Regions from separate parts of the Streptomyces sp. NPDC005070 genome, predicted to be linked through region 1. Evidence: riboswitches for the same ligand, from Rfam matches in the RefSeq annotation. Region 1 holds a riboswitch; the other holds the start of a gene.
The links. A riboswitch is a leader RNA that binds a small molecule or an ion and turns the genes downstream of it on or off. The one in region 1 is predicted to bind glycine.
Positions count from the first base shown of each region.

Region 2: it holds a riboswitch for glycine, as region 1 does, so the genes downstream of both, gcvP (aminomethyl-transferring glycine dehydrogenase) here and gcvT (glycine cleavage system aminomethyltransferase GcvT) in region 1, are expected to answer to the same signal.

Region 1 is NZ_JBSFZS010000075.1:16,622-20,021, reverse strand. Features, by position in the region: gene ACWEBX_RS24195 (enhanced serine sensitivity protein SseB) at 1-774, opposite strand; gene ACWEBX_RS24190 (AAA family ATPase) at 874-1,542, opposite strand; glycine riboswitch at 1,718-1,814, shown strand; glycine riboswitch at 1,815-1,925, shown strand; gene gcvT (glycine cleavage system aminomethyltransferase GcvT) at 1,960-3,093, shown strand; gene gcvH (glycine cleavage system protein GcvH) at 3,279-3,400, shown strand, end outside.
Region 2 is NZ_JBSFZS010000045.1:45,089-48,488, reverse strand. Features, by position in the region: gene ACWEBX_RS17680 (DNA polymerase IV) at 1-1,301, shown strand, start outside; gene ACWEBX_RS17675 (PRC-barrel domain-containing protein) at 1,226-1,594, opposite strand; glycine riboswitch at 1,709-1,805, shown strand; gene gcvP (aminomethyl-transferring glycine dehydrogenase) at 1,984-3,400, shown strand, end outside.

The DNA of each region.
Region 1 (3,400 bases):
TCAGTGACCGTGCTGGTAGAAGGGCCGCACCGTCGCCCGCATCCACTCGCCGACCGGGTCCTGCGCCACGTCGAGAAGAACCAGGTTCACCGGAATGTTCACCGGGACCCGGCCGAGGGCGCGGCCCAGGGCGTCCAGGGGCAGCGCGCGCGCGTCGCCCTCCCACACCGAGAGCTCGACGCCGATGAACATGACCGGGGCGTCGCCCTCCACGCTGGCCAGACAGCGCCGCGCGCTCAGGACGACACCGGTGGCGGCGAACTCCGCCGAGGCAGCGGCCAGGAAGTCCATCGGATCGTCCTGCCAGTCGGGCTCGAAGAGCCGCACACGGCCGCCGCTGGCCGCCCCGTCCAGCTCGGACCGCCCGGCCCTGCACAGCTCGGCGACGGCAGGCGGCGGCAGCGGCACGCCGACCACGCCGTCCGGGTTCACCACGATGCCGACCTGCGGGGGGAGCCCGCGGGCGAACTCCACGGCGGGCGCGATCGTGTACGACATGTGACCGCCGACGACCTGGCGGAACTGCTCCTCCGAGCTGAAGACGGGGACGTGGACCTGCCCGCCGATGTCCATCGTGGGCAGATCGAGCGGACCGCTCTGCGGGCCGCCGCCGTTGGGCAGCGGCACCCACACGAAGCTGCGGCCGAGCACCTCGACGATACGGGCGGCCGCCGAGGGCCCGGGCACGCCGAGGGAGGCGGACAACACCTCCTCCAGCTCGTTGCCGGGCCAACCGCCGTGCGGATGGGGGTGCGCCTGTGCCGGAAAGTCCATCTGTCTACCGTCCGCTTCGAACCATTGTTCCGGCTGGTTAGGTTAGTGGGCCGCCACGGCGGGTCAGTGGCCGAAGCCGATCCCGCGGCGCGCTGCCGGTCAGTGGCCGAAGTCGATCCTGTGCAGCACGTCCGCCGCGTCACGGTCGATCAGCACCGCGGAGCCGCATCCCTCGGGCAGGTCTCCCCGCTCGGCGGAGCGCAGCAGCCGGGCGACCCCACCGCGATGGCGGGCGAAGGCGTAGCGCGAGACGCCCCGGCCGCGATCGCGCTGGCCGTCCAGCGCGGTGCCGGGCGTGACGTCGAGCAGCAGCAGGTGCAGCGCCCCGCCGCGGCGCCGGGCCTCGCGGGCGAGCCAGCGGCGCACCCAGGCCTGCGTGCCGCAGTCGTGCACGACGAGTCCGCCGCCCTCGCGCAGGGCGCGGCGCAGGCCGGCGTAGTGCGCGAGGCGGACGAGGGGGCGGTAGAGCGCGTACGGCAGGCGCCCGGACATCCGGCCGTCCCAGCGGTCGCGGGTGTCCTGGGAGTCGACGCGCGCGCCCAGCACGGCCCGCCGCATCAGCGTCGACTTGCCGCTCCCGGGCAGTCCGCTGACCACGACCACGTCGTGCGCCCCGAAGCGGAGACCGTGCGGACTGTGCCCGACCCGGTCACGGAGGTCCCGCACGACGGCCGCGGCACGCGGTCCGCGGGCCTCCCGGGCCGGTGCGCCGGGCTGCTCGGGCAGTGCGAGACCCGAGGTCGTCGCGTACGCCGTGGTCCTGTTCACCGTGACCGTCCTCCCCTTCGATGTGGAGTCCCATCCCCGTCGAGTGTAAAGAGAAGGTAATGCCCGGCGCTTCCTCTTTTCGTACGCGGACTGCCACAGCACGGTCACAGATGGCGGGCTGCCGTGATCCGACAGCGCGTGCGATGATGGCCGCGCCAACTGCATACCGGCCGCTTGAATCCGCGCGGGAGAGTCCTGGGTACGTGTACCCGGGCGCCGAAGGAGCAAGTCCCTCCCTTGAATCTCTCAGGCACCGTTACCGCGCGGGCGAGGCACATCTGAAAAGCGGGCCGCTCCGTCGGCCCCACCCAAGGTGCAAGTCAGGACCACCGATTCGTGGGGTCTTGATGAACCTCTCAGGTTCCGATGACAGATGGGGAGGAACGACCTCGCCGTCATGCCCTGGGAGCCAGACCGATGAGCAGCAACGCACCCCGTCACACCGCGCTCGATGCCCTGCATCGTTCGCTCGGCGCGACCATGACCGACTTCGCGGGCTGGGACATGCCCCTGCGCTACGGCTCGGAGCGCGACGAGCACCTCGCCGTCCGCACGAAGGCCGGTCTCTTCGACCTCTCCCACATGGGCGAGATCACCGTCACCGGACCTCAGGCGGCGGACCTCCTGAACCACGCGCTGGTCGGCAACATCGCCACCGTCGGCGTCGGCCGCGCCCGCTACACCATGATCTGCCAGGAGGACGGCGGCATCCTGGACGACCTGATCGTCTACCGGCTCGCCGAGCACGAGGCCGGTTCCGCTCACTACATGGTCGTCGCCAACGCCTCCAACGCCCAGGTCGTGCTGGACGCCCTGACCGAGCGCGCCGCCGGTTTCGACGCCGAGGTGCGCGACGACCGTGACGCGTACGCGCTGATCGCCGTGCAGGGCCCCGAGTCCCCCGGCATCCTCAAGGCGGTCACCGACGCCGACCTCGACGGCCTGAAGTACTACGCGGGCCTGCCGGGCACGGTGGCCGGCGTCCCGGCCCTGATCGCCCGCACCGGCTACACGGGTGAGGACGGCTTCGAGCTGTTCGTCGCCCCCGCCGACGCCGAGAAGGTGTGGCAGGCCCTGACCGACGCGGGCACCCCGGCCGGTCTCGTCCCCTGCGGTCTCTCCTGCCGCGACACGCTGCGCCTGGAGGCGGGCATGCCGCTGTACGGGCACGAGCTGACCACCTCGCTGACCCCGTTCGACGCCGGCCTCGGCCGGGTCGTGAAGTTCGAGAAGGACGGCGACTTCGTGGGGCGCGCGGCACTCGAGGCCGCCGCCGCCCGCGCCGAGCAGAACCCGCCGCGGGTCCTCGTCGGCCTGATCGCCGAGGGCCGCCGTGTGCCGCGCGCCGGGTTCTCGGTCGTCGCCGGCGGTGAGGTGATCGGCGAGGTCACCTCCGGCGCCCCCTCCCCCACGCTGGGCAAGCCGATCGCGATGGCGTACGTCGACGCCGCGCACGCCGCGCCGGGCACGACCGGTGTGGGTGTCGACATCCGGGGCAGCCACGAACCGTACGAGGTCGTGGCGCTGCCGTTCTACAAGCGCCAGAAGTGACACTGGTCCGCAGGGGCCGGACATGACACGGACGCCTTCCGGGCGCCGCCACTGACGGATGCCCCCGCGGGGCTCCGGCACTGACGGGCGCCCGCCGGGGCGCCGGACGTGACCCTGGGCACATCCGCCCGGTCACCCACGCTTCCCTCCATCAGCACTCCACCGCGTACAGGAGAATTCAGGTCATGAGCAACCCCCAGACGCTGCGTTACAGCAAGGAGCACGAGTGGCTGTCGGTCGCCGAGGACGGCGTCGCGACGGTCGGCATCACCGAGTTCGCGGCCAACGCGCTCGGCGATGTCGTCTA
Region 2 (3,400 bases), on a different contig from region 1:
CGAACGCCGCCTATCTCGTGCCGCGCTTCGGGTTGTACCGAGAGGTCAGCGAGCAGGTGATGGCGCTACTGCGGGCCCTGTCGCCGCTGGTGGAGCCGCTGAGCCTGGACGAGGCGTTCGTGGACCTGGAGGCGGGCGGGGCGGCGTGGGACGAGGCGTCGGCGCGGCTGACCGGCGTCAAGCTGCGTGCGGACATCCGGGCCGTCACGGGGCTCACGGGATCGGTGGGTCTGGCGGCCTCCAAGATGGTGGCGAAGATCGCCTCGGAGCAGGCCAAGCCCGACGGTCTCGTCCTCATCGAGCCGGGCACCGAGCGGGCGCTGCTGGGGCCGATGTCGGTGCGGACGCTGCCGGGTGTGGGGCCGGCCACCGGCGACCATCTGCGCAGGGCCGGCATCACCAGCGTCGAGGAGCTCGCCGAGGCGGGCGAGGACGAGCTCGTACGACTCCTGGGGAAGGCTCACGGGCACGCGCTGTTCGCGATGGCGCTGGCCCACGACGAGCGGCCCGTGGTGGCCGAGCGGGAGACCAAGTCGGTGTCGGTCGAGGACACGTACGACGTGGACATCCACGACCGGGTCCGGGTGGAGCTCGAGGTGCAGCGACTCGCGGACCGGTGCGTGCGGCGGCTGCGCGGGGCCGGACTGTCGGGGCGGACCATCGTGCTGAAGGTCCGCCGGTACGACTTCTCGACGCTGACGCGGTCCGAGACGCTGCGGGGGCCCACGGACGACCCCGGCGTCGTCCGGGAGGCCGCCGCCCGGCTGCTGGAGGGCGTGGACACGACCGGCGGCGTCCGGCTGCTGGGGGTCGGTGTGTCCGGGCTCGCCGACTACACGCAGGAGGACCTGTTCGCGCAGGCACAGGCCGCGGCCGTGGGGGAGCCGGTGGCCGAGAAGCATGCCGGGGACGAGCCGGCCGAGGTGACCGGCGCGGCCGAGGTGGCGGCGGCCGAGCGGAGGTGGCCCTCCGGGCACGACGTGTGTCATGCCGAGTACGGGCATGGCTGGGTGCAGGGGAGCGGGCTGGGGCGGGTCACGGTGCGGTTCGAGACGCCGTACTCCGAGCCCGGCCGGGTGCGGACCTTCCGGACGGACGATCCGCGGCTCGAACCGGCCGACCCGCTGCCGCTGGTGGAGCGAGGACCCGAGGACGCCGGCGGGACGCCGGCGGGCCCCGGGCCGTCGGTGTCAGCGGCCGGGACGCGTGGTCCCGGCCCGGGGGCTCAGGTGTCCTCGGAGCCCGCGAGTCGGCCGAAGTCCCGGTCCGGTGGGGGCGGGGACGCCACGTCGAGGCCGTAGTGGTGGTAGAGCTGGAGCTCCTGTTCGGGGGAGAGATGGCGCCCGACGCCGAAGTCGGGGGCGTCCTTGATCAGGGCCCGGTCGAAGGGGATACGCAGGGTCCCCTCGATGATCTCGCTGGGCTCCAGGGGCACGAAGGCATCCCTGCTGAACAGCCCGGTGCGTATGGCCGCCCACTCCGGGACGCCGGTCGCGTCGTCGAGGTACACCTCGTCGATCGTGCCGATCTTGGTGCCGTTGCTGTCGAACGCCTTGCGGCCGATCAGGTTGCGCGGATCGATGTCGGTCTGCACGGTCCCTCCAGTGGTCGCAAACTCATCCGTAAGTACTACAAAAGAGCACATTTGTGAAGGCGGCCACTCGAGGGCTGTCGGCTTGTCCTCGCTGGTAGGCTGGCAAGCGGCTGCTGATCCCGTGCGGGAGAGTCCTCCGGATTTTCACCGGAGGCGCCGAAGGAGCAACTCCTCCCCGGAATCTCTCAGGCTCACGTACCGCACGGACGAGGTCACTCTGGAAAGCAGGGCGGGTGTCGATGGCCTCCGCTCTCACCGACGGTGAAAGCCGGGTTGTCCGCGGGACCATCCGGTGAAACTCTCAGGTTGAGATGACAGAGGGGGAGGCCGTCGGGGTACCCGTGCCGGGGTGCCCCTCGAAGGTCGCGTCAGACCAGGAGGCCTCCGCCATGACCGCCCCTCGCATTCCGCTCTCCGAGCTCGAACAGGGCATTCCCTTCGAGCAGCGCCACATCGGACCCGACTCCGAAGCACGGGCCAAGATGCTCGCGCAGGTCGGATACGGCTCGCTCGACGAGCTGACGGCCGCCGCGGTGCCGGACGTGATCAAGAACGTCGAGGCCCTGAACCTGCCGGCCGCGCGCACCGAGGCCGAGGTACTGGCCGAGCTTCGCTCCCTCGCGGACCGCAACCAGGTGCTCGGCTCCATGATCGGCCTCGGTTACTACGGTACGTTCACGCCGCCGGTGATCCTGCGCAACGTCATGGAGAACCCGGCCTGGTACACCGCGTACACGCCGTACCAGCCGGAGATCTCGCAGGGCCGTCTCGAGGCGCTGCTGAACTTCCAGACCGTCGTCGCCGAGCTGTCCGGGCTGCCGACCTCCGGCGCCTCCCTCCTCGACGAGGGCACCGCCGCCGCCGAGGCCATGGCGCTGTCCCGCCGCATGGGCAAGAACAAGAAGGGCCTCTTCCTGGTCGACGCGGACGCCCTGCCGCAGACCGTCGCCGTCATAGAGACCCGTGCGGAGCCGACCGGCGTCGAGATCGTCGTCGCCGACCTCGCCGACGGCATCCCGGCCGACCTCGCCGGGCGTGAGATCAACGGCGTGCTGATCCAGTACCCCGGCGCCTCCGGTGCCGTACGCGACATCAAGCCGCTCGTCGAGCAGGCACACGAGCTGGGCGCGGTTGTCACCGTCGCCGCCGACCTGCTCGCCCTGACCCTGCTGACCTCGCCCGGCGAGCTCGGCGCGGACATCGCCGTCGGTACGACGCAGCGCTTCGGCGTGCCGATGGGCTTCGGCGGTCCGCACGCCGGCTACATGGCGGTCCGCGAGAACTTCGCGCGCAGCCTTCCCGGCCGCCTGGTCGGCGTGTCCGTGGACGCCGACGGGCACAAGGCGTACCGCCTCGCCCTGCAGACGCGTGAGCAGCACATCCGCCGGGAGAAGGCGACCAGCAACATCTGCACCGCTCAGGTGCTGCTCGCCGTGATGGCCGGCATGTACGCCGTCTACCACGGCCCCGAGGGCATGCGGACCATCGCACGGCGTACCCACCGCTACGCCACGGTGCTGGCCGCCGGGCTCACCGCCGGCGGCGTCGAGGTCGTCCACGGCGCCTACTTCGACACGCTCACCGTGCGGGTCCCGGGCCGTGCCGCCGCGATCGTGGCCGCCGCCCGCGTCAACGGCGTCAACCTCCACCCCGTCGACGCCGACCAGGTGTCGATCTCGTGCGACGAGACGACCACCCGCGAGCAGCTCGCCGCCGTGTGGAGCGCGTTCGGTGTCGAGGGCGACATCGAGGCGCTGGACGCGAGCACCGAGGACACCCTGCCGGCCGCGCTGCTGCGCACCGACG